Linked DNA regions of Caulobacter sp. FWC2. The protein of the gene in region 1 interacts with the protein of each later gene in a pairwise test. Links are inferred from orthologs where the notes say so. Each region holds a gene or a part of one and is shown on either strand. Other genes may lie near its edges.

What was found.
Region 2: the proteins of dnaE (region 1) and CSW62_RS03140 interact in binary tests that used the Escherichia coli proteins (3 or more experiments, as listed by UniProt). The link is inferred for Caulobacter sp. FWC2 from one-to-one orthologs.
Region 3: the proteins of dnaE (region 1) and dnaN interact in binary tests that used the Escherichia coli proteins (3 or more experiments, as listed by UniProt). The link is inferred for Caulobacter sp. FWC2 from one-to-one orthologs.
Region 4: the proteins of dnaE (region 1) and dnaQ interact in binary tests that used the Escherichia coli proteins (3 or more experiments, as listed by UniProt). The link is inferred for Caulobacter sp. FWC2 from one-to-one orthologs.

The regions. Positions count from the first base shown.
Region 1 is NZ_PEBF01000001.1:2,234,855-2,243,265, reverse strand. The notes cover bases 2,712-6,736. They hold dnaE (DNA polymerase III subunit alpha), read right to left. Parts: upstream 6,344-6,736; coding sequence 2,912-6,343; downstream 2,712-2,911. Other genes in these bases: CSW62_RS10720 (nucleoside hydrolase), read left to right, coding at 6,637-6,736; sidA (cell division inhibitor SidA), read right to left, coding at 6,379-6,468; CSW62_RS27240 (hypothetical protein), read right to left, coding at 2,712-2,801. Outside these bases: rpsB (30S ribosomal protein S2), read right to left, coding at 1-582; CSW62_RS10745 (haloacid dehalogenase-like hydrolase), read left to right, coding at 939-1,589; CSW62_RS26900 (class I SAM-dependent methyltransferase), read right to left, coding at 1,630-1,968; CSW62_RS26895 (bifunctional 2-polyprenyl-6-hydroxyphenol methylase/3-demethylubiquinol 3-O-methyltransferase UbiG), read right to left, coding at 1,881-2,240; more of CSW62_RS27240, read right to left, coding at 2,670-2,711; more of CSW62_RS10720, read left to right, coding at 6,737-7,596; CSW62_RS10715 (hypothetical protein), read left to right, coding at 7,674-8,411. UniProt on the Escherichia coli protein: DNA polymerase III is a complex, multichain enzyme responsible for most of the replicative synthesis in bacteria. This DNA polymerase also exhibits 3' to 5' exonuclease activity. The alpha chain is the DNA polymerase catalytic subunit.
Region 2 is NZ_PEBF01000001.1:653,823-661,077, forward strand. Bases 2,953-5,821 are described here. They hold CSW62_RS03140 (aminotransferase), read right to left. Parts: upstream 5,035-5,821; coding sequence 3,871-5,034; downstream 2,953-3,870. Other genes in these bases: CSW62_RS03135 (response regulator), read left to right, coding at 2,953-3,869; CSW62_RS03145 (GlsB/YeaQ/YmgE family stress response membrane protein), read left to right, coding at 5,346-5,594; typA (translational GTPase TypA), read right to left, coding at 5,668-5,821. Outside these bases: CSW62_RS03120 (alpha/beta fold hydrolase), read left to right, coding at 1-61; CSW62_RS03125 (hypothetical protein), read left to right, coding at 157-360; CSW62_RS03130 (SDR family oxidoreductase), read left to right, coding at 444-1,208; more of CSW62_RS03135, read left to right, coding at 1,317-2,952; more of typA, read right to left, coding at 5,822-7,255. UniProt on the Escherichia coli protein: Shows aminotransferase activity with methionine and histidine as substrates, and to a lesser extent also with phenylalanine.
Region 3 is NZ_PEBF01000001.1:4,964,342-4,971,600, forward strand. The notes cover bases 2,467-5,339. They hold dnaN (DNA polymerase III subunit beta), read right to left. Parts: upstream 4,526-5,339; coding sequence 3,407-4,525; downstream 2,467-3,406. Other genes in these bases: recF (DNA replication/repair protein RecF), read right to left, coding at 2,467-2,814; CSW62_RS23400 (VOC family protein), read right to left, coding at 2,851-3,222; grpE (nucleotide exchange factor GrpE), read right to left, coding at 4,681-5,316; hrcA (heat-inducible transcriptional repressor HrcA), read right to left, coding at 5,329-5,339. Outside these bases: gyrB (DNA topoisomerase (ATP-hydrolyzing) subunit B), read right to left, coding at 1-1,654; more of recF, read right to left, coding at 1,651-2,466; more of hrcA, read right to left, coding at 5,340-6,405; rph (ribonuclease PH), read left to right, coding at 6,555-7,259. UniProt on the Escherichia coli protein: Confers DNA tethering and processivity to DNA polymerases and other proteins. Acts as a clamp, forming a ring around DNA (a reaction catalyzed by the clamp-loading complex) which diffuses in an ATP-independent manner freely and bidirectionally along dsDNA.
Region 4 is NZ_PEBF01000001.1:5,173,011-5,180,246, reverse strand. What follows is about bases 2,299-5,148. They hold dnaQ (DNA polymerase III subunit epsilon), read right to left. Parts: upstream 4,154-5,148; coding sequence 3,443-4,153; downstream 2,299-3,442. Other genes in these bases: aroE (shikimate dehydrogenase), read right to left, coding at 4,786-5,148; coaE (dephospho-CoA kinase), read right to left, coding at 4,185-4,784; CSW62_RS24425 (OprO/OprP family phosphate-selective porin), read right to left, coding at 2,299-3,122. Outside these bases: CSW62_RS24430 (methyl-accepting chemotaxis protein), read right to left, coding at 1-1,649; more of CSW62_RS24425, read right to left, coding at 1,692-2,298; more of aroE, read right to left, coding at 5,149-5,643; CSW62_RS24405 (Maf family protein), read right to left, coding at 5,640-6,233; CSW62_RS24400 (pyruvate, water dikinase regulatory protein), read right to left, coding at 6,230-7,135. UniProt on the Escherichia coli protein: DNA polymerase III is a complex, multichain enzyme responsible for most of the replicative synthesis in bacteria. The epsilon subunit contain the editing function and is a proofreading 3'-5' exonuclease.

The DNA.
Region 1 (8,411 bases):
CGGATCGCAGTTGGTGTCGAGGATGGCGACGACCGGGATGTTCAGCTTGCGGGCTTCCAGGATCGCGATCGCTTCCTTGTTGGTGTCGATCACGAACATGATGTCGGGGATGCCGCCCATGTCCTTGATGCCGCCCAGCGACAGTTCCAGCTTGTCGCGTTCGCGGGTCAGCTGCAGCAGTTCCTTCTTGGAACGGCCTTGGCCTTCGCCGGCCAGGACGCCTTCCAGCTCGCGCAGACGAGCGATCGAGCCCGAAACGGTGCGCCAGTTGGTCAGGGTGCCGCCGAGCCAGCGGTGGTTCACGTAATACTGGGCGCAGCGCTTGGCGGCCGTGGCGACCGGGTCGCTGGCCTGGCGCTTGGTGCCGACGAACAGCACGCGGCCACCGGCGGCGGCGACTTCACGGACCTTCACCAGGGCCTGGTGCAGCAGCGGGATCGACTGCGACAGGTCGATGATGTGGATGTTCGAGCGCGAGCCGAAGATGTAGCGGTCCATCTTCGGGTTCCAGCGGTGCGTCTGGTGACCAAAGTGGGCGCCGGCTTCCAGGAGCTGACGCATGGAGAATTCGGGAAGAGCCATCGGGCCTATATCCTTTTTCCGGTTGAACCTCCGCGGACACCCCCGTTCCAGACCATTCTGGAGCGGGACCGGAACGGCGACGCCGGGATGTCTCCCCGGTGCAACCGAACGTCCACGTGTGGAATGGCCGCGCAGATAGTCTCTCAGCGGAGAAAAAGCAAGCCCTGGCCGTAAGGATCAGCGCGTCCGCACGCTTGATCCGTCGTGACGGCGACGTCCGCAAGATCCGTCCCCGAAACGGGCCAGCATCCACCGTCCCTCCACAGGACGACCGGAAAACCGTCGCCGTACCGACATAGTGATGTGGCCCAATCGGTCCGACGTCGTCGTTGTAAACGGCATAGCTGGAGGACGTCATGCTCGCGGTCTTCGATCTGGACGGAACCTTGCTGGACGGCGACTCCACGGGCTTGTGGCTCTGGGGGCGGGTCAAGCGCTCTCCCCTGCGCGCCCTGGCGGTACTGGCGGTCGCCCCGTTCGCCGCCCCGCTGGTGATGATTCCGCGTACGCGCCGGCTTGGCGCGTCCATCCTGCTTTGGATCGCGACGGCGGGCTTGAGCGAACGCGCCCTACGCGAGTCGTGCGCGCGGTTCGGCGACACCTTCCGGGCCGGCGACAGCGCCCTCGCCTGGCGCGCTGGAGGGCTCGCGGCGCTGGAAGCGCATCTTAAGGCCGGCGACCGCGTCGTGGTGGTCACGGCCGCGCCGGCCATCCTGGCGCAGGCCCTGATCGGCCCGCTCGGCCATCCGATCGAGGTGCTGGGCACCTCCCTGAAGCACCGCGGCGGCGGCTGGGTCGCCGACGTCCACTGCCGTAACCAGCGCAAATGCCAGGCCCTGGCCGAGGCCGGCCATGGCGCGCGCTGGGCCTATGCCTATACCGACAGCCTCGACGACCTGCCCCTTCTGCGCGGCGCGGAGAAGCCCGTGATCGTCAAGGGCGGCGAGAAGGCCGCACGGCGGCTGTTCAGAGCAGGCCTGGCGAACGGTCGCGCGGCCGCCTGGTAACCGGTCTGGTTCCGGTTGGCGTCGAACGTGCGGTTAGCCCTTAGACAGGCCTACGCGCGGTGATGACGACCCAAGGCCGCTGGCTGCCTTCATAGTCGCCGCCCACATAGTCGTTGATGGACAGGATCTCCCAGTCCGCCGCGCCGCGATAAGCGGCCTCCACCGCGTCGCCCGACAGATAGTTGAAGTAACGCCCCAGGCCATCGCGACCTTCGGCGTCACCGACCTTGAAACTGGCGAGATGAACGCCGCCCGGCCTCAAAGCTCGGAAGAGGCGCGACAGGATATCCGTCAGCGCGGACCTGGGCGCGTGCAGCAGACTGGCATTGGCCAGGATCCCGTCATACGCCTGTGCGGCCTCCAGTTCGTCGAACCGCATAACCCGAACGCCTCGCGAGCGATCGCCGGGGCCCCATCGGTGGCGTCGACGTCGAAGCCCCGCGCCAGCATCGCCTCGCTGTCTCGACCGTCGCCGCACCCCAGTTCCAGGACGCGCGCGCCCGGCGCGAGACGCTGCAGAAATCCGTCCAAATGCCGGCTCACGCCATCGGGTCTGGTCGCGGTGTAAATCCGGGCAGTGTCGGCATAGAACCGCAGCGTCGCCGCGTCATACGCGGCGGACCCCGGCGAGGCGGCGGCTGGCGGTTTCATGCGCTGCATCTAAGCGAGGGCGCGGCGACGGAACAATGGCCGCCTGGCGCGGGAGCGAGTGGACGCTGCCATTCAGACCCGGAAAAAGGGCAATCCGACGCAACCAACTATCGCCCCGAGCGCCCGCTCGCCGATCTGCGCTCTCCAAATGAAGACGCAGGCGCCGCCTGCCCCGCTCACAGCCCCGTAAGCCAGCCCCCCGCCTCCGGACGTCCAAGCGCCCTCCCTGGGGGCCGGATCAAGCTCGGAATTCGGCGCCCTTTTTCCCCGCGAAAAAGGAGACCCAAGCGGCGTCGGATATCTGTTCGTCGATTGAAGCAAGCCATCCGAACGCTAGCCGCGCCCACTCCGCCGGCCACGGCGGTTTCGCGCACGTTTAAGAGGTCGCCCCCCGACCGCCGGTCAGCGCCAGAGCATTTTCCGATCCTACTAGATCGACGACATGCTCCAGCCTTTCGCTTTGACGCGCCGCCGCCTTGATCTCAGAATCAGGCCGTCCAGCTCGACATCGACGGCGTAGCGCACGCGCCCGCACTGGCAACCGCCTTCGTGACTGGCCATCGGCCTTCTCCCAAGTTCGGCCCCTCAGGGGGTCTTCGATCAAAGCAGCCGCTGGCGGCGCCCTTCCCAGGGCGAACTGCCGCTACCCCACACAGAATAGGAATATATTCCTACACATCCTCAAGCAACGCCACGCCCGGTGCGGTCTTCAGCGCCCCGCGCAGGGCTGCATCCAGCGTGTAACGGCCCGGCAGGCGCATCTCGATCTCGCGGCCGCCGCCAATGGCGGCCACGAAGGTGACCTCGCCGCCCTTCTGGCCCTGTGCGGGTTCGAGGCGACGCTTCAACGCCTGGATCTCGGTCGCCGACGGCGACAGGTGGACGCGCAGGCCAGCCACCACGTTCTCGATGGCCTTCTCGATCGGCTCGGCGTCGTCGCCGAAGAAACGGACCTCGCCGTCGCGAGCCTTGGCGCGGACCTTGATGACCACGGCCTTGCCCGGCTCCAGCACGTCACGGCACTTGCGCAGCGATTCCGGCGGGAACAGCACCTCGTATTCGCCGGTCGGGTCCGACAACGAGACGAAGGCGAATTTCTCGCCGCTCTGCGAGGCGCGCTCCTGGCGGCGACGCACGACGCCGCACATGCGCAGGGCCTCCATGCCGGCTTCGGCCTGGGCCATGGCCTCGGTCAGCATCACGGTGCGACGCCGGCGCAGCATGCCGACCACATCCTCCAGCGGGTGACCGGTCAGGTAGAAGCCGACGGCCGACAGCTCCTCGTCCAGGAGGTCGACCTGGTTCCAGTTCTCGGTCTTGGACAGGCGTGGGCGCCCGGCGCCCGGGTCAGAGCCGAACAGGCCGCCCTGCCCGCCCTGGCGGTCGGCGTGACAGCTTTGGGCATGGGCGATCAGCACGTCGGCCGAGGCCACGATCTGGGCGCGGTTCTTGTGGATCTGGTCGAAAGCCCCCGCCCGGGCCAGGTTCTCGATGGCGCGCTTGTTGACCTGTTTGGGATCGATCCGCTCGACGAAGTCGAAGATGTCACGGAACGGCCCGCCCTCTTCGCGGATCGCCACAAGGTGCTTCATGGCCTCCAGGCCGACGTTGCGGATGGCGCCCAGGGCGTAGAGAACCTCGCCGTTCTCGACCTCGAAGTCGGCGCCCGAGACATTGACGTCCGGCGCCCGCACCGTGATGTCGAACTTGCGGGCGTCCTGGTGGAAGACCGCCAGCTTGTCGGTGTTCGACAGATCCAGGCTCATCGAGGCGGCGAAGAACTCGACGGGCGTATTCGCCTTCAGCCAGGCCGTCTGGTACGAGATGAAGGCATAGGCGGCGGCGTGCGACTTGTTGAAGCCATAGCCGGCGAACTTGGCCACCAGTTCGAAGATCGAGCCCGACTGTTCCTCGGGGACGTTCTTTTCCTTGGCGCCGGAGACGAAACGGATCTTCTGGAGATCCATCTCCTCCTTCTTCTTCTTACCCATGGCGCGACGCAGGAGGTCGGCCTCACCCAGGCTGTAGCCAGCTAGGATCTGGGCGATCTGCATCACCTGTTCCTGGTAGACGATGACGCCGTAGGTCTCCTTCAGCACCGTCTCCAGCGACGGATGCAGGGTATCGACGGGTTTGCGGCCGAACTTGCAGTCGACGAAGGTGTCGATGTTGTCCATCGGGCCCGGACGATAGAGCGAGATCAGCGCGGTGATCTCCTCGATCGAGCCGCAGCGCATCTTCCGCAGCGTGTCCCGCATACCCTGGCTTTCGAGCTGGAACACCCCGACCGTCTGGCCGGAGGCGAGCAGCTCGTAGGTCTTGGTGTCGTCGAAGGCCAGCTTGCCGAGATCGATCTCGAACCCGCGCTTCTTCAGGTGCTTCACCGCCCGGTCCAAAACCGTCAGGGTCTTGAGGCCCAGGAAGTCGAATTTCACCAGACCGGCGCTCTCGACCCATTTCATGTTGAACTGGGTGGCGGGCAGGTCCGAACGCGGATCCTTGTAAAGCGGGGTCAACTGGGTCAGCGGCCGGTCGCCGATCACCACGCCGGCGGCGTGGGTCGAGGCGTTGCGGAACAGGCCTTCCAGCTGCAGGGCCACGTCAAGACAGGCCGAGACGTTGGCGTCTTCCTTCTTGGCCTGCTTGAGGCGCGGCTCAAGGTCGATGGCCTGGGCCAGGGTCACCGGCGCGGCCGGGTTGTTGGGCACCATCTTGCAGAGACGGTCGACCAGACCCAAAGGCAGCTGCATCACCCGGCCGACGTCGCGCAGCACGGCCCGCGCTTGCAGCGAACCGAAGGTGATAATCTGGGCCACGCGGTCGCGGCCGTACTTCTCCTGCACGTAGGAAATCACCTCTTCGCGCCGCTCCTGACAGAAGTCGACGTCGAAGTCGGGCATGGAAACCCGTTCCGGATTGAGGAAGCGTTCGAACAGCAGGCCGAAGCGCAGCGGGTCGAGGTCGGTGATGGTCAGCACCCAGGCGACCAGCGAGCCGGCGCCAGAACCCCGTCCCGGACCGACCGGAATGCCGTGGGTCTTTCCCCACTTGATGAAGTCCGACACGATCAGGAAGTAGCCGGGGAACCCCATCTTCTTGATGATGTCGAGTTCGAACTCGAGGCGCTTCCAATACTCCTCCTCGGTCGCCGACAAGGTCAGGCCCACGAAGCGCGCCTTCAGGCCTTCCCGCGCCTGGTGCTCCAGCTCCTCGGCCTCGTTGCGACCATCGCCGGTCGGGAAGCTGGGCAGGATCGGATCGCGCTTGTGCACCATGAAGGCGCAGCGGCGGGCGATATCGAGGGTGTTGTCGCAGGCCTCCGGCAGGTCGGAGAACAGCTTGCGCATGTCGGCCGCCGGCTTGAACCAGTGCTCGGGCGTTACCCGCCGCCGCTCATCCTGGCCGACGAACGAGCCGTCGGAAATGCACAGCAGCGCATCGTGAGCGTCGTAGAAGCTTTCCTTGGCGAAGTAGACGTCGTTGGTGGCGACCAGCGGCGCGTCGTGCTCGTAGGCCCAGTTGACCAGACCTGGCTCGGCTGCAGCCTGCTTGGGCAGCCCATGGCGCTGGAGCTCGACGTAGAACCGGTCGCCGAACACGCGATGCATCTCGGCCAGAGCCGCCGAGGCCTCGGCCGTCTTGCCGGCGGCGAACAGGGCGTCGACCGGACCGTCCGTTCCGCCCGACAGCAGGATCAGGCCTTCGTTGTGTTCTATGACCTTGGCCCAGGGCACGATTGGCTCGGGCAACTCGGCGCTGTCGAGATAGGCGATCGACGACAGTTCGGAGAGGTTGAGATAGCCCCGCTCGTTCTGGGCCAGCAGCACGATCGTCGGGGCCCGGGCCCAGCGCTCGGTCGGTCCGCCGCCGATGCCGGTGATCGGAATGGCGCAGCCAATGATCGGCTGGACCCCTGCATCCTTGGCGTAGGACGAATACTCAAGCGCGCCAAACAGGTTGGCGCGGTCCGCGATGGCCGCGGCCGGCATGCCGATCCCGGCGGCCAGCTTGCCGATCTGGTCGGCCTTGATAGCCCCTTCCAGCAGCGAATAGGCAGAGCGAACCCGCAGATGGACGAAACCCTGTCCCTCCTCGTCCGCCATGACCAACCTCCGCTAGACGACCGCCGTCATACGACTCAAGCCACCAGGTTGGCGACCGTACACATCATCCAGACGAAGCTGGCGACCGACACAAGGGCCAAAGACTCACGGGCGATACGGATCATAGGAGCCTCCACAGATTTCTTGTTTTGTTCCATATTCCGCTTTTGTTCTGTTCACAAGATGTTCCGCGACGTTCCACCGCATTTTCGTCTCCCGAGTCACTCTATAAGCCGCCGCACATAGCGAATTTCGATATGGCCAAGGCGAGCGGATCGGTTCAGATCGAAGCCATGCGCCTCATCATCGACACCGACACCGCCGGCGACGACGTCTTTTCGCTGATGCTGGCCCTCACCCGCCCTGGTGTGACTGTCGAGGCGATCACCATCGCTCACGGCAATGTCGGCTTCGTCCAGCATGCCGAGAACGCGCTGGTGACGCTGGAGCGGTGCAGCAAGGCCGGCGAAGTTCCCGTCTATCTGGGCGCCCAGACGCCGTTCGCGCGCGCGCCGCTCGACGCGGCCTATGTCTTCGGCCACGACGGCATGAGCGACAGCGGCTTTCCCAGGACCACCCAGCGTCCCGCCGAGGGGCACGCCGTCGATGAACTGGTCCGGCGGATCATGGCCGCGCCCGGCGAGATCACCCTGATCGCCCAGGCGCCGCTGACCAATATCGCCCTGGCCTATCTGCGCGAGCCGCGCATCGCCAAGGCGCTGAGGCATCTCTGGGTGATGGGCGGCACGGACAATGGCGTCGGCAATGTCACCCCGGCGGCCGAGTACAATTTCTATGTCGATCCAGAGGCCGCCAAGATCGTCGTCAACGCCGGCTTCAACCTGTCGATCGCCACCTGGACCCTCACCCTTCAGGACGGCCTGTGGAGCACGGCGCAACTGGCGGAGCTGGAGGCGTTAGACACGGACAAGGCGCGGTTCTTCACAGACGTGAACCGCGCCTCGCTCGCCTTCGCCCGTGAAACCGAGGGGCTGGACGGCAGCCTGCATCCGGACGCCCTGACCTGCGCCCTCGCGCTCGACGAGCGGTTGATCCTGGAGGCCGAGGACTGCGTGGTCGATGTCGAGACGATGGGCGAGCTGACCCGCGGCTATCTCAGTGTTTCGCACGCGATCCTGCCGGATATAGAGATCGCCGATCCTGCCCTCAAACGTCGACTACCCAACGCAAGGGTCGTCAAGAAGGTCGACCAGGCCGGTTTCTTCGCCGCCATGAAGAACGCCCTGCTTTAACCTCATCGTAGCCGGTTGGGTCCAGTTTTCGGGCCATGGGACGGCACGCCACCGCGATACTGATCTTATGGCTAAGCTTGACGGGCGTCGGCGCGGCGCATGCTCAGGCCGATTTCTTTTCTCGTGATACGATTTCCGGCCTTGTCGACCTTCGGCTGGTCGCGGCCGGCGGCGAGACCTCGTGGGTCGACGGCGCCGTGGGCAAGGCCCGCTTCGGCGAGGGCCATCAGGGCCTGCGCCTGGGCGAAGCAGCCTTGGTCTGGAACCCACGGTTCTCCGACACCGTCTCCGCCGTGGTCGTCGGTGAGAGCCAGGACGGCCAGAGGCATCTGGTCGATCTGGGCGAAGGCTATCTGGCCTACCGCTCGCGGCCCGGCGCATCCCTGCGGCTCTCGGCGCGCGCCGGCGTGTTCTATCCGCCGATCTCGCTGGAGCACGACGGCCTGGACTGGTCCGTGCCCGACACCATCACGCCCTCGGCGATCAACACCTGGGTGGCCGAGGAGACCAAGGTGGTCGGGGTCGAGGCCACGATCCGGCGCACGATCGCCGGCCAGAGTTTCAGCCTGACCGCCGGGGGTTTCAAGAACGGCGACACCTCCGGCACGGAGCTGACCTTCCGAGGCTGGGCGCTGCACGACCTGAAGTCGCCGGTGTTCGGCCGCTTCCCGCTGCCGCCGCTGAGCGCCAAGATGGCCACGCGCCAGGCGCCGTCGACCACGCCCCTGGCCGAGATCGACGGACGGATCGGCTACTATGGCCGCATCGAGTGGCGGCCGTCGTCGCGACTGGCTTTCGACCTCTTCCGCTATGAC
Region 2 (7,255 bases), 1.6 Mb from region 1 along the record:
CTGGGTGATGGAAGAGCAGCCCGCCGCGACCACGGCGATCATCACGGGCTTCCTGAACTAGCCTACGTCCGCGCCGATCCGACATTTCAAGGGTCGGCGCGGAACGACGATGATCGGGCGCCGTTGGCCTCAAGCATATCCACTGGAGACATCGTCATGCCCGAACGCGAAGACGCCCCGGAACGCGAAGACGCCTACGAACCGACCAGCGTCGAGGTCGAACGCAATATCCAGCAAGGCGGCGGTGTCGGCGCCCGCGATCTGGCCCGCCAGGCCGAGCCTAGTGTTGTCGTCCCCGAGGACGCCGACGACGATGACGCGACCGCCGAGCCGATCGGCCGGGCCCACCCGCACGAATAACCACAGGCGCGCCACCGCTTGACCGTTTGAAACGTCCGCCGCAGTGTGGTGGAAATTCAAACAAGCGTTTAGGGTGGCGCGCCATGAACCTCTTCGATCTCTCCGGCAAGGTGGCGATCATCACCGGATCTTCGCGGGGCATCGGCAAGGCGATCGCCGAGCGTATGGCCGAGCACGGAGCCAAGGTGGTGATCTCCTCGCGCAAGCTCGAGCCGTGCGAGGAGGTCGCCGCCGCCCTCAACGCCAGGCACGGCGCGGGGACGGCCATCGCGGTCCCGGCCAACATCGCTTCGAAAGAGGATCTCCAGAACTTGGTCGACGAGACCAGGAAGGCCTTCGGCCAGGTCGACATCTGCGTCTGCAACGCCGCCAGCAATCCTTATTACGGTCCGCTGGCCGGAATCAGCGACGACCAGTTTCGCAAGATCCTGGACAACAACATCATCAGTAATCACTGGCTGATCGGCATGGTCGCGCCGGAGATGCGCGAGCGGAAGGACGGCGCGATCATCATCGTCTCGTCGATCGGCGGCCTGCGCGGCAACGCCATCATCGGGGCCTACAACATCTCCAAGGCGGCCGACTTCCAGCTGGCGCGTAACCTGGCCCACGAGTTCGGGCCGGACAATGTGCGGGTCAACTGCATCGCGCCGGGCCTGATCAAGACCGACTTCGCCCGGGCGCTGTGGGAGAACCCCGAGACCTTGAAGCGCGCCACGACCGCCGTGCCGCTGCGCCGGATCGGCGAGCCGGACGAGTTGGCGGGCGCGGCCGTGTATCTCGCTTCCAAGGCCGGCAGCTTCATGACCGGCCAGGCGCTGGTGGTGGACGGCGGAGCAACCATCTGATCGCACACCATGGGCGGGGCGACCAAAAGCCGTGCAACCTGCACGGTTTGCTTAACTCCTCCTACATCTATCACATCGAGGGTGACCGTAGTCTTCAGGGAACCTGACTTGCGGCGCCTACTAGTCTTTCTCGCCCTGATCGGGTCCCTCGTAGCCGGCGCCGCGCACGCGCAAGGCGCCGCGCCCCTGGCTCAGCGCCTTGACCAGCTGGCTCAAGAGATCGGCGCCCATGAGGTCCGCAATCCGCCTCGCGACAATGAGGACATCGAACGGGCCGGCCGCCGCGCCTTGCGCGATCGCGGCCCGGCCCGGATCTATGGTCTGTGGCGCGTGCTCTACGCCTATAAGAGCAACCAGATCGAGGGCCGCTTCGACGCCTGGACCAGGCTGGCCCGCGAAGCGGCCGCCCGCGACCACGACACCCAGCTCGCCACGCTGGTCGATCTGGAGGCCCTGGCCTATCGCCATGAGACCCACGGGTTCCGCGCCTTCACCGAGGGTGACTGGCGCAAATATCTAAGCCAATCCGGCCCCGACATTCGCGTGATCGCCGGGGTGGAGCGCGTGCGGCACCTGGGGCAGATGGGCCGCTGGGCCGAGGCCGCGCGCCTGGCCGCCGATCTGCAGGTCGATATCGAGCGGCGCGGCCGCGTCGCCGCGCCGGTGCTGGCCGAGCTGCATCAGGTGCACAGCTACACGCTGTCGGACATCGGCGACAAGGAAGGCGCGCTGGACCACATGGCCCAGGCGGTGCGCCTGGACGAGCGCGACGCTTTCCACATCCGCAAGATCGAGCGGATCTACGACATCGCCTACACGGCCGCCGACCTGGGCGAGCTGGGCGCCGCCCAGCGCATGGCCGACCTGCACCACCGGATGGTCCTGGCGGATCGCGACAAGGACCTGCTGACCTGGGATCAGCACCTGTGCGCCCGCATCGCTCTGTTGCTGAACCAGCCGCGCAAGGTGCTGGCGTGTCTCAGCGGCGCCCAGGCCGAGATCGACAATCCCTCTCGCCGGCTGCAAGTCATTCTGCTGCGCCAGCGCGCCCAGGCGCGGGCCCAGCTGGGCATGGCCGTCGAGGCCCGCGCCGACCTGGAGCGGCTGAAGACGGTTCCGACCGTGCTGACCCAGCGCGATCCCAGCACCGAGGCGTTGGTGCAGGCCTATATCGACCAGGCGGAAGGTCGCGGCGACCTGGCTTTCCGAGAACTGGACGCCTGGCGGCGCGCCAACAGCGCGGAGACCGAGAAGGCCCATGCGCGCAGCGTGACCGAGATATCCTCCGCCCTCGACAGCGAACTGCGCGCCAAGCGCGACGAAAGCCGCCGCCTGACCGAAGAGGTTCGGCTGAGCCGCAGCCTGGCGCGGGCGTCGGTGGTCATCGCGCTCTTGCTCGGGGTGCTGGTCGCCGGCGGCGTGGCCTGGGCCTTCCACCAGCGCCGCGCCTCAAGCCGACTGAAGGGAGCCCAGGAACATGCCGAGGCCGCCAGCAAGGCCAAGTCGGCCTTCCTGGCGGTCATGAGCCACGAGTTGCGGACGCCTCTGAACGGCATGCTGGGCCTGACCCAGGCCTTGCGCGCCGGGACCCTGACGCAAGAGCAGCGCGAGCAGGTCGACCTGATCATGGACAGCGGCGACACGCTGCTGGTCCTGCTGAACGACATTCTCGACCTCTCCAAGATCGAGGCCGGCAAGCTGGAGATCGCGCCCACGGTCGGCGACCTGGTCCAGACCTGCGCCCGACTGGTCGGCGGCTATCAGCCGACGGCCCGCGAGAAGGGCGTGACCTTGACCTTCGCCCTGGAGAGCGAGGCTCCGGGGCCGCTGATGTTCGATGGGGTGCGGGTGCGCCAGTGCCTGACCAACCTGATCTCCAACGCCCTGAAGTTCACCACGAACGGCAAGGTCGAGGTGGCCCTGGCCTGCTATCCGGAAGAAGCGGGCAGGGTTCGCGTGCGCCTGCGTGTGGCCGACACCGGCATCGGCATGAACCCGTCCACGGTCGCCAAGCTGTTTCGGCCGTTCGTCCAGGCCGACGCCTCGACCACCCGCAACTTTGGCGGCACGGGCCTGGGCCTTAACATCACCCGCCGCCTCGTGGAAATGATGCGCGGCGAAATCCGCGTCGAGAGCGAGGAGGGCCGGGGGTCGATCTTCACCATCGAGATGCTGGTGGACGCCGCCGACGCTTCGGAGCTGCCGGCCTACCCGGACGAGGCCCGCGATGACGAGGTCCCCTTCGCCGCCCTGCATGGCCGCCGGGTGCTGGTGGTCGACGACCATCCCGTCAACCGCCGGGTCATCCGCCTGTTCCTCGAACCGTTCGAGTGCGAGCTGGTCGAGGCCGGGAACGGCCAGGAGGCGCTGGACGCTTTGGAACGCGCGCCTGTCGACCTGGTGTTGATGGACGTCAACATGCCGGTGATGGACGGGCTGGAGGCCACGCGGCGCTTGCGGGCGGATCCCCGCTTCGCGCGGTTGCCGGTGATCGCGCTGACGGCCGACGTGATGTCGGCCCAGATCAAGACGTGCCTTGAAGCGGGTTGCGACGCGCACGTCGCCAAGCCGATCGACCTGCGGAACCTGCTGTCGGTCATGGACACGTGCCTGGCGCGGGGCGTGGCGCGCGAGGTGATGGCGGGACTGGGCGCGCTTTAGCCTATGCGCTGAAAGCCGTCCGAGCCGCCGACAGGCGCTCCACCGCCGCGTCCAGTGTCCCAACGGCCTTGGCGAAGCAAAGCCGCACCACGTTGCGCACCGGATCCTCGGCGAAGAAGGCCGAGACCGGGATCGCCGCGACGCCGAACTCGACGACGGTCCGCTCGCAGAAGGTCACGTCGTCGACCGGAATCCCTGACGCCGTCAGGTCGACATTGAGGAAATAGGTCCCCTGGCTTTCCAGCACCACATAGCCCGCCGCGCGCAGGCCGTCGGTCAGGCGGTCGCGGGAGCGCTGCATTTCGGCGGGCATCTGATCGAACCAGGCGCGGTGGTTGTCGAGGCCCCAGGCCACGCCCGCCTGCAGGTTCGGCGGGGTGGTGAAGGTCAGGAACTGGTGGGCCGCCGCCAGGGGCCTGGTCATGGCGGGCGCGGCCATCAGGAAGCCGACCTTCCAGCCGGTCATGCCGAACAGCTTGCCGGCCGAACCGATCTTCACCGTCCGCTCGCGCATGCCGGGGAAGTTGATCAAGGGTCTGTGCCGACGGCCGTCGAACACCACGGCCTCCCAGACCTCGTCGCAGATGGCGATCGTGTCGTGCTTGACGCAGAACTCGGCCAGCAGGGCCAGGTCCTCGTCGGGCGTGACGACGGCGGCCGGGTTCAGCGGACTGTTCAGGACGACCATGCGGGTCCTGTCGCTGAACGCGGCCCCCAGCATCGCGCGGTCGAAGCGCCAATGCGGCGGGGCCAGGCGGATCAGTTTCGGCACGCCGCCCGCGCGGCGGACCAGCGGCAGATAGGCGTCGTAGAGCGGCTGGAACAGCAACACCTCGTCGCCGGGCGAGATCAGCGCCGTGAACGCCGCCGCCAGGGCCTCGGTGGCGCCAGAGGTGACGATGATCTCGCTGTCGGGATCAAGCGTCAGGTCCTGGGCGCGCGCATAGTGCCCGGCGACCGCGGCGCGCAGCTCCGGCAGGCCGCGCATCGGCGGATATTGGTTGGAGCCCTCGATCAGCGCCCGCGCCGCCGCCTCGCGGACGGGCAGGGGCCCCTGGTCGTCGGGAAAGCCCTGACCCAGATTGATCGCGCCGTGCTGACGGGCCAGGCCGCTCATGCGCTCGAAGATCGTGGTCGGCAGGTTGTCGAAGACGGGGTGAACCATGCCTTTGCCTAGAGCCTGTCTGTTTCTGATGGAACCATCAGAAACGGATAAACAGGCTCTATCTCAAACATCTAGAGCGTGGCGGGCGGCGAAACCGCTCACACTTTCGGCTGCCACGCTCTAGAGCCTGTCTGTTTCTGATGGAACCATCAGAAACGGATAAACAGGCTCTATCTCAAACATCTAGAGCGTGGCGGGCGCCGAGACCGCTCACACTTTCGGCTGCCACGCTCCAGCGCGGCGCGGAAATTCTGAAACCCGGCGGCTGCTCGCGCATTTCCATGGCTCAGCTTCCAAAGGAGGGCATCAGCATGCACGGCGTGGGTTTTATCGGAGCCATCATCATCGGGATCTTCGCCGGCTGGATCGCCGAGAAGATCATGAAGCGGGACCATGGCCTGCTGACCAACCTGATCGTCGGCCTGGTCGGCGCGCTGATCGGTGCGTTCCTGGCCGGAATGCTGGGCATCCACTTCTGGGGCTGGGTCGGCAGCCTGCTGATCTCGACCCTCGGCGCGGTGCTGCTGCTGTGGCTGCTGGGCCTGATCAAGAAGTCGTAGGCGCCGTCCTCCGACACGAAAAAGGCCGCCGTCCTTTCGGACGGCGGCCCAATCTTCGAAGGCTCGAGAAAGCCTACTCTTCCTTGACGCGACGCTTGCGGAACGACGGGTTCAGGATCTGCTTGCGCAGGCGGATGCTCTTCGGGGTCACCTCGACCAGCTCGTCTTCCTCGATATAGGCGATGGCCTGTTCGAGGGTCATGCGGCGCGGCGGGGTCAGGCGGATCGACTCGTCCTTGCCCGAGGCGCGGACGTTGGTCAGTTGCTTGGCCTTCATCGGGTTGACGTCGAGGTCGTCCTGACGGGCGTTCTCGCCGATGATCATGCCGAGGTAGCACTTCTCGTTGGCGCCGACGAACATCACGCCGCGCTCTTCCAGGTTCCACAGCGCGTAGGCCGCGGTTTCACCGTCCGAGTTCGAGATCAGCACGCCCTTGCGCTGTTGGTCGAAGGCGCCCTTGTACGGCTCGTAGTGGCTGAACACGCGGTTCAGCACGCCCGAACCACGCGTGTCGGTCAGGAACTCGCCCTGATAGCCGATCAGCGAGCGCGAGGGGGCGACCAGCTGGATGCGGGTCTTGCCCGCGCCCGACGGGCCCATGTCCTTCAGCTCGGCCTTACGCAGCGACAGCTTCTCGATGACGATGCCCGAGAACTCGTCGTCGACGTCGATCATGACGTCTTCCATCGGCTCCAGGCGCTTGCCGGTTTCCGGATCGGTCTGGAACACGACGCGCGGACGGCTGATCGACACCTCGAAGCCTTCGCGACGCATGTTCTCGATCAGGACGCCCAGCTGCAGTTCGCCGCGGCCCGACACTTCATAGGCGTCGCCTTCGGCCGTCTCGGTGACCTTGATGGCCACGTTCGATTCGGCTTCCTTCAGCAGGCGGTCGCGGATGACGCGCGACTGGACCTTGTCGCCTTCGCGGCCGGCCAGCGGGCTGTCATTGACCGAGACGGTCATCGAGATGGTCGGCGGATCGATCGGCTGGGCCGGCAGGGCCTCGGTCACTTCCAGGGCGCACAGGGTGTCGGCGACGGTGGCCTTCGACATACCGGCGATGGCGACGATGTCGCCGGCCTCGGCGCCTTCGTCGACCGGCGAACGCTTCAGGCCGCGGAAGGCCAGCACCTTGGTGATGCGGCCGCGCTCGATTTCCTTGCCGTTACGGTCGAGGGCCTTGATGGCCATGCCCGGGATGGCCTTGCCGCTCTCGATGCGGCCGGTCAGCAGGCGGCCCAGGAACGGGTCGCTTTCGATCAGCACGTTCAGGATCTGGAACGGCTCGTCCGTCTTGGCGATCTGCTTCGGTTCCGGCACGTGGCGGACGATCAGGTCGAACAGCGGGGCCAGGTTGTCGTTCGGGACGTTCATGTCCATCGTCGCCCAGCCGGCGCGGCCCGAGGCGTAGATGTGCGGGAAGTCCAGCTGCTCGTCCGTGGCGCCGATGGCGGCGAACAGGTCGAAGGCGGCGTTGTGGACCTTGTCCGGATCGGCGTGGGCGCGGTCGACCTTGTTGATGCAGAGGATCGGCTTCAGGCCCATCTTCAGCGCCTTGGTCAGCACGAACTTGGTCTGCGGCATGACGCCTTCTTCGGCGTCGACCAGCAGGACGCAGCCGTCGACCATGCCCAGGATGCGTTCGACTTCGCCGCCG
Region 3 (7,259 bases), 2.7 Mb from region 1 along the record:
GCATCTGCCGGTAGAAGAAGGTCAGCAGCAGGGTGCGGATGTGGGCGCCGTCGACGTCGGCGTCGGTCATCAGCACGATCTTGTGGTAGCGCACCTTGTCCGGGTTGAAGTCGTCGCGGCCGATGCCAGCCCCCAGGGCCGTGATCAGCGTGCCGATCTGGTCGGACGACAGCATCTTGTCGAAGCGGGCGCGCTCGACGTTCAGTATCTTGCCGCGCAGCGGCAGGACGGCCTGGTTGTCGCGATTGCGGGCCTGCTTGGCCGAGCCGCCGGCCGAGTCACCCTCGACGATGAAGATCTCGGACTTGGCCGGGTCGCGCTCGGAGCAGTCGGCCAGCTTGCCGGGCAGTGACGTAATATCCAGCGCGCTCTTGCGGCGAGTCAGTTCGCGGGCCTTGCGGGCGGCTTCGCGGGCCGCGGCGGCTTCGGCGATCTTGGAAACGATAGCCCGGGCTTCGGCCGGATGCTCCTCAAACCACGTGGCCAGGCCTTCTTGCACCAGGCCTTCGACGGCAGGGCGCACTTCGGACGAGACCAGCTTGTCCTTGGTCTGCGAGCTGAACTTCGGGTCCGGCACCTTGACCGACAGCACGCAGGTCAGGCCTTCGCGGGCGTCTTCGCCGCCGACGCTGACCTTTTCCTTCTTGGTGATGCCCGAGCTCTCGGCATAGCCGGTGATGATCCGGGTCAGGGCCGCGCGGAAGGCCGACAAGTGCGTGCCGCCATCCCGCTGCGGGATGTTGTTGGTGAAGCACAGCATCTGCTCGTGGTAGCTGTCGTTCCACCACAGGGCGAGGTCGACCTCGACCTTGTCCTTGACGCCGCGCACCGAGATCGGGGCCTTGAGAAGCGGGGTCTTGACCTTGTCCAGGTGGCGGACGAAGGCCTCGATGCCGCCGTCATAGTGCAGCTTTTCTTCCCACGGCTCGGCGTCGCGCAGATCGCGGAAATAGATCGTCACGCCCGAATTCAGGAAGGCCAGCTCGCGCAGCCGGTGCTCCAGGGTCTTCCGGTCGAATTCGATGAACGCGAAGGTCGATCGCGACGGGAAGAAGGTCACTTCCGTGCCCGACAGCAGTTCGCCGGCCTTCGGCCCGTCCTCGCGCATCGGCGAGTCGCCGGTGACCTTCAGTGAGGTAACCGCGTCGCCGCGCTCGAAGCGCATCTGGTGGGCCTTGCCGCCCCGGTGAATCTTGAGCTCCAGCCAGTCCGACAAGGCGTTGACGACCGAGACGCCGACGCCGTGCAGGCCGCCTGAGACCTTGTAGCTGTTCTGGTCGAACTTACCGCCGGCGTGCAGCTGGGTCATGATGACCTCGGCCGCCGAGACGCCTTCGCCTTCGTGCATGTCGACCGGGATGCCGCGACCGTCGTCGGTGACCGTCACCGAGCCGTCGGCGTTGAGGATCACCTGGACCTTGGTGGCGTGACCGGCCAGGGCCTCGTCGATGGCGTTGTCGACCACCTCGTAGACCATGTGGTGCAGGCCCGAGCCGTCGTCGGTGTCGCCGATGTACATGCCAGGGCGCTTGCGGACGGCGTCCAGGCCCTTCAGGACCTTGATCGAATCCGCGCCGTACTGGGCGGCGGCTTCTTCGGTGGTCATTTCGGGGGCCGACACTTCGGGAACTTGGTCTTCGGTGTTCTCGGTCATTCGTCTTCCAGGGTGGTCAGGCCGGCATCGCCCACGCGAACGCCTAGCGCCCGACCCTTGAGATGGTCGAACAGCGACTCGTCCGTGCCGGTGAGGAAGGCCTGGAGCTTGAGCGCTGTGAGTTCGTCGGCCAGGGCTGCTCGACGGGTAAGGTCGAGATGCGCGGCGACTTCGTCGAGCAATATTACAGGATTCGGCGCGGATTCCGCACGCGAAAGTCGCGCTGCTTGGGCCAAAACCAGGTTCAAAATCAGGGCTTTTTGCTCCCCGGTGGAGCATTCCGCAGCCGGACGGTCCTTCTCGACGTGGAAGATGGCCAGATCGCCTCTGTGAGGGCCGGTCAAGGCGCGTCCGGCGGCCCCGTCGCGGGGGCGTGCGGCGGCCAGGGCGGCGGCCAGACGCTCCTCGATTTCCGCGAACGGGACCTCGTCCAGCGCCATCTTCTCCCACTCGCCGGTGAGCGTCAGGCGAGCCTGCGGGAACGGCCGGTCGCCGCGTCCGTCGATCTCGTTCTGCAGGGCCAGCAGCGTGCGAGCGCGGGCCTGGCTCAGCAAGGCGCCGGACTCCGCCAGCCGGGCCTCCAGGGCGTTCAGCCAGGTTGCGTCCGGCGCGCGACCGGCCTCGGCCGCATCGGTCAGCAGCCGCATGCGCTCGCGCTGGGCCTTGTCATAGGCGTTGGCGTTGGCCGCATGGCCAGGCTCGCCAGCGAAGACCAGCCGGTCGAAGAACCGCCGACGCTCGGAGGCGGCTTCCAGAAACAGGCGATCCTGGGCCGGCGTCAACCAGATCGGCCGGACGAGGTCGGCCAGGCGGCCGGGCGAGACGGTCTCGCCCTCAATACGCACGGTGCGGCGGGCGGCCCCACCCTGTTCCACGCCGGTGCCGATGCGGAGGGGAGCATCCTCACCGGACTCGACCTCGGCGGCCACGGCCCAGGCGCGGCCGACGGTCTCGCCGGGCATCCGCCGGCCGACTTCGGCCATGCTGGCGCCTCGCAGCCCCTTTCCGGGACTCAGCAGGCTGATCGCCTCGAGGAGGTTGGTCTTGCCGGCCCCGTTAGCCCCGAACAGGTAGACGCTACGCCCCTCGGTCTCGAGGCTGGCGCGCTCGTAGGAGCGGAAGTCCGTCAAGGTCAGGGAAAGCAAAGCGGCCGACGCCATGGCGCGTTCTTAAGCGGTGTCGCCGGCCGAAGCTACTCAGCCCATCTTGTAGCCGCAGAGCTTGTTGCCATCCAGGTCGCGGAAATAGGCGAAATAGACCTTGGGCATCCGCGCGCCCGGCGCGCCCTCGTCCGTGCCGCCCAGCTCCAGCGCCTTGGCGTGGAAGGCATCGACCTCCTCGACCGTATCGAAAGCGAAGCCGCCCATCATGCCGTTGCCGATGCAGGCCGGATTGCCGTCGTACGGACCCAGCACCCCGAACATGCAGCCATCACCACGATAGAGGCGGCCGCCGGACGGGTGCTCGAACAACGGCTTCATGCCGATCGAGCCCAGCAGGCCGTCATAGAAGGCCTTGGCCTTCTCCAGGTCGTTCGAGCCGACCGTCACGTAGTTAATCTTAGCCATGAGCACCTCCCGTTTTCTTGGAAAACGGACATTAGCGCGCTTATAACCAATCGCAATATGACCCTACGGCAGAGGGCGTCGTGGGCAATGTCGACCCCCGCCCCACGATGCCTCCGCAGTGCGCCAGACAGCAGAACGGGCGCCGAAGCGCCCGCTCTTCGTTCCTCAGGACTCCATCGCGAGATCAGACCCGCAGCGGCATCAGCACGTACTTCACGCCCGGGTCGACCGGATCGACCACCAGGGTCGGGCTGGCCGGGTCGGCGAAGCGGAACTCGGCGATCGGTCCGCCGATCTGGCCGCAGACGTCCAGCAGGTAGCGGGCGTTGAAGCCGATCTCGAAGGGCTCGCCGTCGTAATCAACCTCGACCTCTTCCACGGCCTGGCCGGCTTCCATGTTGCGGACGGTCAGGGTGATGCGGCCCGGCTCGATGGCCAGCTTCACAGAACGGCTCTTCTCGGCCGAGATGGTGGCCACCCGGTCGACAGCCTTGGCGAACAGGTCGTTGTCCAAGGTCAGGATCTTGGCGTTGTCGCGCGGGATGACGCGCAGATAGTCCGGGAAGGCGCCGTCGATGACCTTGGACGTCAGGGCGGCCTGGCCAAACTCGAAGCGGACCTTCTGGGGCGAAAGCTGCAGGTCGACCGTCTCGCCGGCCGATTCCATCAGGCGGCGGGCTTCTGCGATGGTCTTGCGCGGGATGATCACGCCCGGCAGGCCGGCAGCGCCTTCCGGCGCCGGCATCTCGGCCAGGGCCAGGCGGTGGCCGTCGGTGGCCACGGCGCGCAGCTTGGTCTCTCCGCCTTCATTGACCGTGTGGACGTAGAGGCCGTTCAGGTAATAGCGGGTCTCTTCGGTCGAGATCGCGAAGCGGGTCTTGTCGATCAGGCGGATCAGCTCGTTGGTGTCGACCGCGATCCGGCTGGAGAGGCCGTCGCTGCTCATCACCGGGAAGTCGCCGGCCGGCAGCACCGGCAGGTTGAAGCGCGAGCGGCCCGCCTGGATCACCAGGCGCGGATCGTCGCCGCTGAAGCTCAGCGAAACGTCGGCGCCGTCGGGCAGCTTGCGGACGATTTCATACAGGGTGTGGGCCGGCGCCGTGATCTGGCCGGGCACGTCGATCTGGGCGAAGCCCTCGTCGATGATCTCCATGTCCAGATCGGTGGCCGAGAAGGACAGGCGATCGCCCTCGGCCGACAGCAGGATATTCGACAGGATCGGAATGGTGTTGCGCCGCTCGACGACGCTCTGCACGTGACTCAGCGCCTTCAGGAGCGCCGCCCGTTCGATTGTAAGCTTCATAGTCCGGTCCAGATCGTGCGGGCTGAACGCAAGGAATCGCCCGCTACCCCCGTTGAGAATGGACCGCCGACATTATCGCAAAGCGCGGAGGGCGAAAGGGGGCGCGCCCGTCATTCGCGCGCCCCGCGGTCCGAAAAACGAAGCTTTCGGCCTCGTCAGGCCTTCTGGTCGAACGAACCGCCCGAGCTGTCGCCGTCCGCGCCGGCGCCGGCATACGGATTGGCGGCCGCCGAGGGCTCGTTGGCGGAGGGGCCGGTCGAGCCCTTAGCCGCCACGGCGACCATGGCCGGACGCACCAGGCGCCCCATCAGCTCGTAGCCGGCCTGCAGCACGGTGATCACGCCGCCGGCGGCGACGTCGGTCGCCGGCTGCTCCATCACGGCCTGGTGCAGGTGCGGATCGAACTTCTCGCCCTTGGCCGGCGCGATCTGCTTGAGGCCATTGCGTTCGAAGGCGCCGAGCAGCTCCTTCTCGGTCATCTCGACGCCGATGATGAAGTTCTTCACCGCCGCGTCGGTCGAGTCCTTGGGGCTGTGGGCCGTGGCGCGCGACAGGTTGTCGGCGACGCCCAGCAGGTCGCGGCCGAACTTCTGGATCGCGTAGGCGCGGGCGTCGTTCATCTCGCGCTCGGCGCGGCGCTTGGTGTTCTCCGCCTCGGCGGCGTAGCGCAGGGCCTGCTCCTTGAGCGCGGCCACTTCCAGCTGCAGCGCCGCGATCTCCTGCGACGCATCGCCAAAGTCTTCCGCGCCCTCGAAGGCGATGTCTTCAGCCGGCGTTTGCTCGTCGGTCATCTCGTACAGTCCTTATCCATCCATCATCCGTCCGAGCACCCGGGCGGTGTAGTCCACCAACGGAATGACTCGGGCGTAGTTCAAACGCGCGGGCCCGATCACGCCGATCGCGCCCAGCACCTTCTGTCGGCCCGTCATATAGGGCGCCGCGATCACCGAGGAACCCGAAAGCGAAAAGAGCCGCGTCTCCGCTCCGATATAGATGCGCACGCCCTCGGCGTCACGGACGTCGTCCAGCAGGCCGATCAGCTGGCCCTTCTGCTCCAGGTCGTCGAACAGCTGGCGCACGCGGTCGATGTCCTCGCGGGCCCGAGCGTTGACCAGGAGGTTCCCCTGCCCTCGCACGATCAGCGAGCGGGCGTCGCCCTCGCCGCCGCTCCAGGCGGCCAGCCCGTCCTCGACCAGGCGGGCGGCGGTCTCGTCCAGCTGGCGACGGGCGATGTCCAGCTCGCCGCCCATCTCGCTGCGCGCCTCGGACAGGGTGCGGCCGCGCAGGCGGGCGTTGAGGAAGTTGCTGGCCTCCTGAAGCGCCGAGGGCGTCACGCCGGGAGCCTGGCGCATCAGCCGGTTCTCGACCTGGCCGTCCTCGAACACCATGACCGCCAGCACCTGGCCGCCGCCCAGCGGCACGAACTCCACATGCTTGACCCCGCCTTCGCGGACGGGGGTGACGACGATGCCCGCCCCGCCGGCCAGGCCGGAGAGGATGGACGAGGCCTCGCCCAGGGCTTCCTCGAACGAGCGCCCCTTCACGGCCAGCCGCGCCTCGATGGCGCGCTTTTCCTCTTCGCCGATGTCGCCGACTTCCAGAAAGCCGTCGACGAACATCCGCAGGCCCGCGTGGGTCGGCATCCGACCGGCGCTGGTGTGAGGGGCGTCCAGCAGGCCCAGTTGCGCCAGGTCCTGCATGGTGTTGCGGATCGACGCCGGCGACAAAGCCAGGCCGCCCTTGGAAATGGTGCGCGACCCGACCGGCTCGCCGGTCTCCAGGTACGACTCCACCACCCGGCGGAAGATATCGCGGGCGCGGCTGTCCATCTCGCCAAGACCAGGCGCGGGGACGATCGGACCAGGGAAGAGATGCGTCATGTTCTAAAAGGCCATGAGGGGCGTGTCGTTTGGGACCCGGTCGGCGGACAAAAGCGGTCGGCCTCTTTCAACCGCGCCTCGCAATAGGATAAGCGGCCTGACACACACATTCAAAGCCCCTCCCTTTTCTAAAGACCGGAGTTTCTAGCATGCGTCCGTCCGAACGCGCCCCCGACCAGCTGCGCGCCGTTACGCTGGAAACTGGCGTCAACCGCTACGCCGAAGGCTCCTGCCTGATCAGCTTCGGCCACACCAAGGTGCTGGTCACCGCCACGGTCGAAGAAAACGTCCCGGGCTGGATGCGCAACAAGGGCGCCGGCTGGGTCACCGCCGAGTACGGCATGCTGCCCCGCGCCACCCACACCCGCGGCCGCCGCGAAGCCGCCGCCGGCAAGCAGACCGGCCGCACCCAGGAGATTCAGCGCCTGATCGGCCGCAGCTTGCGCGCCGTCGTCGACCTGAAGGCCCTGGGCGAACGCCAGATCAGCCTGGACTGCGACGTCATCCAGGCCGACGGCGGCACCCGCACCGCCGCCATCACCGGCGCCTGGGTCGCCCTGCGCCTGGCGGTCAACTACCTGCTGGCCGAAGGCGTGCTGAAGACCGACCCGATTCTGGGCCAGGTGGCGGCCGTCTCGTGCGGCGTCTTCAAGGACACCCCCGTCCTCGATCTCGACTACGAGGAAGACTCCAGCGCCGAGGCCGACAGCAACTTCGTCCTGACCGGTGTGGGCGACATCGTCGAGATCCAGGCCACCGGCGAAAAGCGCGGCTTCACTCGCGCCGAGTTCGAGACCCTGTTCGGCCTGGCCGAGAAGGGCATCAACGAGCTGTTCGTCATCCAACGGGCGGCG
Region 4 (7,236 bases), 2.9 Mb from region 1 along the record:
TTAACCTCTTGGAGCCCGCTAGCCTGTTCCTGAGCCGAGGCGGCGATCTCGCGCACGATGGTGCTGACATCGAGAACCTGAGCGACGATGCTCTCCAGCGCCTTGCCGGTTTGTCCAACGAGGTCGACGCCGACGGTGACCTGGTTGGTCGACAGGTTGATCAGGGACTTGATCTCCTTGGCCGCGTCAGCTGAGCGCTGGGCTAGGGCCCGAACCTCCTGCGCGACCACCGCGAAGCCGCGACCGGCCTCACCGGCCCGCGCCGCCTCAACGCCGGCGTTCAGGGCCAGAAGATTGGTCTGGAAGGCGATCTCGTCGATCACCCCGATGATCTGGGTGATCTGGCGCGAGCTCTGCTCGATCTCGTTCATGGCGACAACGGCGCGCCCGGCGATCTGACCGCCGTTCTCGGCGTCGGTCTTGGCGCCGCTGACCGCGGTGCGGGCGTGACCCGCGCCTTCCGCCGTCTTGTTGACGGTGGCGGTGATCTCTTCAAGCGCCGCGGCGGTCTCTTCCAGGCTGGCGGCCTGTTGCTCGGTGCGGCGGGCCAGGTCGTCGGAGGCCACGCAGATTTCGCGGGAGCCGCCGCTGATGGTCATGACGGCATGGCGAACCCCCGTGATGACCATCTCCAGCTTGGCGATGGAGGCGTTGAAGTCCTCCTTCAACTGCTCGGACTTCGGCGCCATGTGATCGGTGATGCGATGGGTCAGGTCGCCCGTCGACAGGGCATGCAGCCCCCGCCCAAGGGCCTCGATCACCGCCCGGTCCTCGGCGGCCTCGCGGGCCTTCTGGACTTCGGCCTTGGCGCGCTCGGCCTCGCCCGCCTCGCGCATGGCGCTGGTCTCGCGCTCAAGACGGATGGCCTTGAGGCTATTTTCCTTGAAGGTTTCGAAAGCGCGCGACAGCGAACCGACCTCGTCGGCCCGATCGCGGTCGGGCGTCTCCACCTCGAAGTCACCATCGGCCAGGCGCATCATCGACTCGGTCATGCGGCCGACGGGTGCGGCGACCAGGATCGTCAGCTGCCAGCCCATGCCCAGAGCAATGACCAGCAGGCCAACGCCCCCGCCGACCAGCATGGCGACCGACGAGAAGATCGCCTTGTGTTGGGCGGCTTCACGCACGGCCATCCGGGCCTGCTCGGCCGAGCGGATCTCGCCCATGCGCTTGATGATATGGGTCACCCGGGCCTTGTCGCCGGCCATGATGAGGGTCTGACGACCCTCTTCTTGGCGAGCGGGGTCGAGGCCCGCGAGGGTCAGCGGCTTGCCATAGGTGTCCATCCAGGTCCGCCAGTCAGCCTTCACCTTCTTAAAGTCAGCCGCTTCCTGATCTGTCAGGTTAAGGGTCTCGAGCTTGGCGATCGCGTCGTCGAAGCCCTTCAGGCCCTCGTCGTAGGACTTCATGTACTTGGCGCTGCCCGTCAGCAGGATCCCGCGCATCTGGGAGTTCACGCGCAGGGCCCCCTTCTCGGCAGTATGGGTCTGTTCGATGATCAACTTGCTCTCATCGTTCAGTCGGATGGCCGCCTGCATGCTCGTGAGCTGCAGGAAGACGCTGACGATCATCGCCACGGCCGCAGCCAGCAGCAGGCCGAACGACAGCATGATTTTTTTACGGATCGAGATGTTCTTCACGCAAGACATCCGGCGACTCCTGACCGACGGGAAGATTTGTTTTGCAGCTAATTAGAATTCGATCTGCATGCGGGCTTGGAGAACAGTCACATTGGCGTCGTTCTGAACAGCGCCGATCAGGCGATTGTTGATCTTCGCCTTCGTGAGGTTCGCCATCAGGCGGACGTTGCTGTAGGGATACCAGTTCACGCCGACGGTGAGGCCCTTGTAGGTCCCGGCCGTCGCCAGGCCTGTCTGGCTGGCCAGCGTGGCCACGCTGTTCGGGCTCATCTTGCTGAGATCGGCATAGTCGTAGCGCGCCGCCAGTTCATAGGCGCCCATGCCGCCCTTATCGATCGGATGCAGAACCTTGATGCGACCAAACTGGCCGCCGGGGTTGTACGGGCGGGTCTCGCCGGTGGGGAACCAGCTGGCCAGGGCGTAGCCGGTGACGATGTTGAAGTCTTTGCCGCCATTGGCCGCGCTCTGGGCCGTCGTGACGCGGTTGACCTTGATCTGCGCGACTTCGCCCTGCAGCGAGACGGCCTTGTGCGTCCAGGCGCCTTCGACGCCCACGGTCGTATCGCTCTTACCCACGGCGCCGCTGGACAGCAGCACGCCGCCCGCTGAGGTCTGAGGACGATAGGCGGTGTTGGCCGCGGCCGAATAGGTGAAGCCCGTCTCGCCGCCCGTGCTGCGATAGCGCGCCGAGGCGCCCACGTGGACGGTGTCGGTCGCCGTCATGATCGGCGCCCAGGTGCCACGGACCATGAAGCCCGAGCGTTCCTTGGCGTTGTTGGCGTCATAGGCGCCGGCCGAAACGTCGGCCTTGTTGATCGAGTCGCCTTGCAGAGCGCCGCGCAGCGACCAGTTGGCGCCGATCTTGGTGGCCTGGGCCGCCAGGACGAAGCCGGTGTCGGTCAGGTCGCCGAACGGGCCACGCTCCATGAAGGTGATGGTCTTGATCGAGGTCAGGCTCTCCAGACCGCCAACCTTCTGGTTGCCCAGGGTCAAGAGCATGCCGCTCTTGGTCTTGTATTCGATGACCGCGTCGTCCCAGCCCCAGCTGGAGCCGTTCGCCGCGCCGCCCTCGATGCGATAGGCCCACGCGCCGACCTGACCCTCGGCGCCAAGGAACAGCTGCCGAGCCCTGAACTGGCGGGACTTGTAGGAGGCGGTGGTCTTTCGATCGACATTGACGTTGACGCCGTCGATCGACAGGCGGCCCCGCAGCTTGAATGTGGCGCCGCTGGAGTCCGTGAAGCGCGGGGAGTTCTCCCACTTGATCTGAGTGGTGGCCGGGGCCGGGGTTTTGGCTGGCGCCGGCGCGGCGACCGGCGGCGCGCTGGCCTTGGCCTCAAGGCTTTGAAGCCGTTGCTGCATGACCAGGATCTGCGCCTTGAGCTCATCGAGCGTGACGTCGGTCTTGGGCGCATCCTGCGCGGCGGCGACGCTGGCCATCATCGAGGCCGCGAGCAGGGTCAGTGAGAAGATTTTTCGCATATAGGTTCGCCCCGTTTCGCGAGAAAACTGGAATTGTTGGGCGAATTGGATCGTCTCTGCCGGTGAATTCGTGATTAATACATCACTATCCGCGACAATATGACCTATCGGAGCCGTTTGCTCTGAAGAGATGCCTGCGAGGACCTGCCGATATTGGCGTAACCTCGTTATTTATTGATCTTGACTGATCCTACTTGTGTAATCGACTTCAGATGCAGAGGTCGCGTCTCACCCGGCGAGATTGAGGACCACAGGCAGCCGGCCGGCGCTCGCCTGCACGAGCGAGCCGAGGCACTTAGGGCGTTAGAAGAGATCGGGCTTCAGCCCTCGGCCGCCACGAAGCCCTGCTTGATCCAGAGCGCCGAGTCCTTGAGGTTCTTGCGGATCCAGGCGGCGTGGACCTCGCGCTCTGCGTCGGTCGAGCGCGGCGCCAGCGGACGGGGCCGGGCGCCGTATGACCCCTGGATCGCGGCCGAGACCGACAGGGCCTCGACGTGGGTCAGCTCCAGGGCGCGTTCCTTGCCGCCCTGCAGTTCCAGATAGACCTCGGCCAGCAGGTGCGAGTCGATCAGCGCCCCGTGCTTGTCGCGACTGTCGAGGCTGATCTTGAACCGCTTACACAGCGCGTCGAGCGAGTTGTACATGCCCGGAAAGCGCTTCTTGGCCATGGCCAGGGTGTCGATCCAGCGCTCCTCGTGGATTGGCGCGCGGCCGCACTTCTCCAGCTCGAAATTGACGAACGAGCGGTCGAAGGCGGCGTTGTGGGCGACCACGACGCTGTCGCCGACGAAGTCGATGAACTTGTCGGCGATCTCGTGGAACTTCGGCTTGCCGGTCAGGAACGCCGACGACAGGCCGTGGACCTTCTCGGCCTCGGCCGGCATGTCGCGCAGCGGGTCGCAATATTCATGGAACGAGCGGCCGGTCGGCATGAAGTCGAGGACCTCGATGCAGCCGATTTCGACCAGGCGGTCGCCCGTCTTCGGATCGAAGCCGGTGGTTTCGGTGTCGAGGATGATTTCCCGGGCCATGACCCTTCAATGCCGCCGTTCGTGATGGGCTTCAAGCGGAGCCGGGAGTTCTCAACAGAGTCAGAAGGTCGCGGACCTGGGCGTGGGCGTGCTCGACGCCCTGGCTGGTGTCGATGACGAAGTCGGCGCGGGCGCGCTTTTCGGCGTCGGGCGTCTGGCGGGCCAGGATCGCCTCGAACTTTTCCGGCGTCATCTCGGGTCGGGCCAGGACGCGGGCGCGCTGGACGTCGGCCGGGGCCGAGACCACCACCACCTTGTCGACCTTCTTCTCGCCGCCGGTCTCGAACAGGAGCGGGATGTCCAGCACCACGATCTCATGGCCCTCGGCCTGGGCGGTCTCGAAGAAGCCGATCCGATGGGCGCCGACCAGCGGGTGAACGATCGTCTCCAGCTTGGCCAGGGCCTCCGGATCGCCGACCACCTGGGCGCTGAGCCTGGCCCGGTCGATCGCGCCGTTGACGACCACGCCGGGGAAGGCCGCTTCGACCGGCCCAACCGCCGCGCCGCCGCTGGCATAGAGCGCATGGACGGCGGCGTCGGAGTCGTACACCGGCACACCCTCAGCCTGAAACAGGGTCGAAGTCGTTGACTTGCCCATGCCGATGGAACCGGTGAGACCCAGGATCAACATGTCAGGCCTCTCCAAGAAGGCGCAGCAACAGGCCGCGCGCGTCCACTTCGGCCGGCGGCGCCACGCCATACATCCGCTCGAAGGTCGGCACAGCCTGGCGCAGCAGCATCTCCAGGCCATCGACGGTGCGACGACCAGCCGCCTGGGCGCGGCGGAGAAATTCGGTGCGCAGCGGTTTGTAGACCATGTCCATGATCACCGCCGTCTCCGGCGTCAGGGCCAGATCCGCCGCAGGGCCTTCGCCGCCGCCCAGGCCCAGCGAGGTTGCGTTGATGACGAGGCCCGCATCGGCCAGCAGGGCCGGAAGGTCCGGCTCGCCGGCCGCGACGACCTTGTCGCCGAAGGCGTCGGCCAGCTCTTGAGCCCTCCCGACGGTGCGATTGACGATCCGGACCACGGGCGCGCCCGCCAGAAGCAGGGCGGCGGTCGCGCCGCGCGCCGCGCCGCCGGCGCCGAGGATCACGACCGGCGCGGCCGAGACGTCGAAGCCAGACGCCTGTTCTGCAATGGCGCCCAACAGGCCCGGCCCGTCGGTATTATCGGCATGGATCGAGCCGTCCGCCTCGAAGATCAGCAGGTTCGCCGCGCCGGCCATGCTGGCGAGGTCGCTGGCGTAATCGGCGACCGCGAGGGCGCGTTCCTTGAAGGGGATGGTGACGTTCAGCCCCCGGATCGCGCCGCCCCGGTAGCCGTTCACGAAGGCCTCGAAATTGTCCACGCCGGGCGCGAACGGAACATAGGCCGCGTCGAGCCCCGCCGCCTGGATCCAGGCATTGTGGATCAGCGGGCTCATCGAATGCTTGATCGGCGCGCCGCAGACGCCGCCGACGATGGCGGCTCCCGAGATCGTCCAGGTCATGCGGGAAGGGCTCCGTGAAGACGCAGGAAGTCGAGCAGGCCGATCAGCGGCAGGCCCAGGATGGTGAAATAGTCGCCATCCACGGCGTCGAACAGTTGCACGCCCTCGCTCTCCAGCTCGTAGCACCCGACCGACCACAGCAGGGCCTCGCCCCGGCGCTCGATATAGGCGTCGAGCCAGGCCTCGCTGAACGGCCGCACCGACAGCTTGGCGCTCTCGACGATCCGCCAGATCGGCTGGCCGTCGCGCGCCACGACCACGGCCGAGTGAAGCTTGTGGGTCTGGCCGCGCAGTTCCAGCAGATGATCACGCGCCTGGGCCAGGGTCTCGGCCTTGTCGAACAGCTTGCCCTTCAGATCGAGCGTCTGATCCGCGCCGATCACCAGGCCCGGGCGCCTGGCCGAGACCTTGACCGCCTTCATCTCGGCCAGGGCGTCGGCGATGTCGCGCGGGGTGACCTCCTCCGCCAGCAGGCCGGCCTTGGCCGCGTCCTCGTCGACGCCGGGACTGACCGCCTCGAAGGCGACGCCGGCGTTCTTCAGGATCATCTGACGCGCCGAACTCTTGGACGCGAGGGTTATAGGGGTCATCCCAGGACCTCGACCTTGCCGCGGCCGCCCGACAGCAGGTTGATCACCGCCGCCGCCGTCTCCTCGACCGAGCGGCGGGTGATGTCGATCACCGGCCAGTTCATCCGCTCGAACAGGCGGCGGGCGGCGATGATCTCCTGGCGAACGGCGTCGCCATCGACATAGTCGCTCTCCCTGTTCTCCTTGAGAGAGAGCAGGCGGTTGCGGCGGATCTGGATCAGCCGATCGGGCGAGGTGATCAGGCCGACGATCAGGGTGTTCTTCAGCTCGAACAGATCCTGCGGCGGTGGCCGGCCGGGAACCAGAGGCACATTGGCGGCCCGCACGCCGCGGTGGGCCAGATAGATGCAGGTCGGGGTCTTCGAGGTCCGCGACACGCCGACCAGGATCACGTCGGCCTGGGTCAGGTCCTGGCCGCCCTGGCCGTCATCATGGGCGATGGCGTAGTCCAGCGCCTCGATGCGATCGAAATAGTCGTTGGTCAGGGCATGCTGAGCGCCGACCCGGGTCGAGATCCGCGCGCCCAGATAGCGCGACATGGCGCTGATCACCGGATCCAGCGCGGCGATGCAGGGCATTTCCCGCTTGCGACAGCCTTCTTCCAGAGCCGCGCGCAGGCCGGGATCGACGATGGTGTGCATCACCACCCCGGGCGCTCCGCCGATCTCCTCGAGCGCCCGATCCAGCTGCCGGGTCGAACGAACTAGCGCGTAGATATGTTCGATGGGCAGGATGTCGGTAAACCGGGCGCAGACCGCGCGCGCCATGGCGTTGAGGGTCTCGCCGGTGGAGTCGGACACCAGGTGGATATGGAAGTAGGTGGCGAAGCGCGGCGGCAGCCTCTCCGCTTCCCCCTGAGCCAGAGTCTCCTGTGGATCATCCGTTAACGGTTGTTTAACCAATTGGCCTGCCTCTGGGGACGCCCGGGCGCCGAATGGCCTCCAAGCCGTCGTGACACGGCGCCGCTGTGATCAACGGTCGCATTGCTCGCGTACCATCCCCA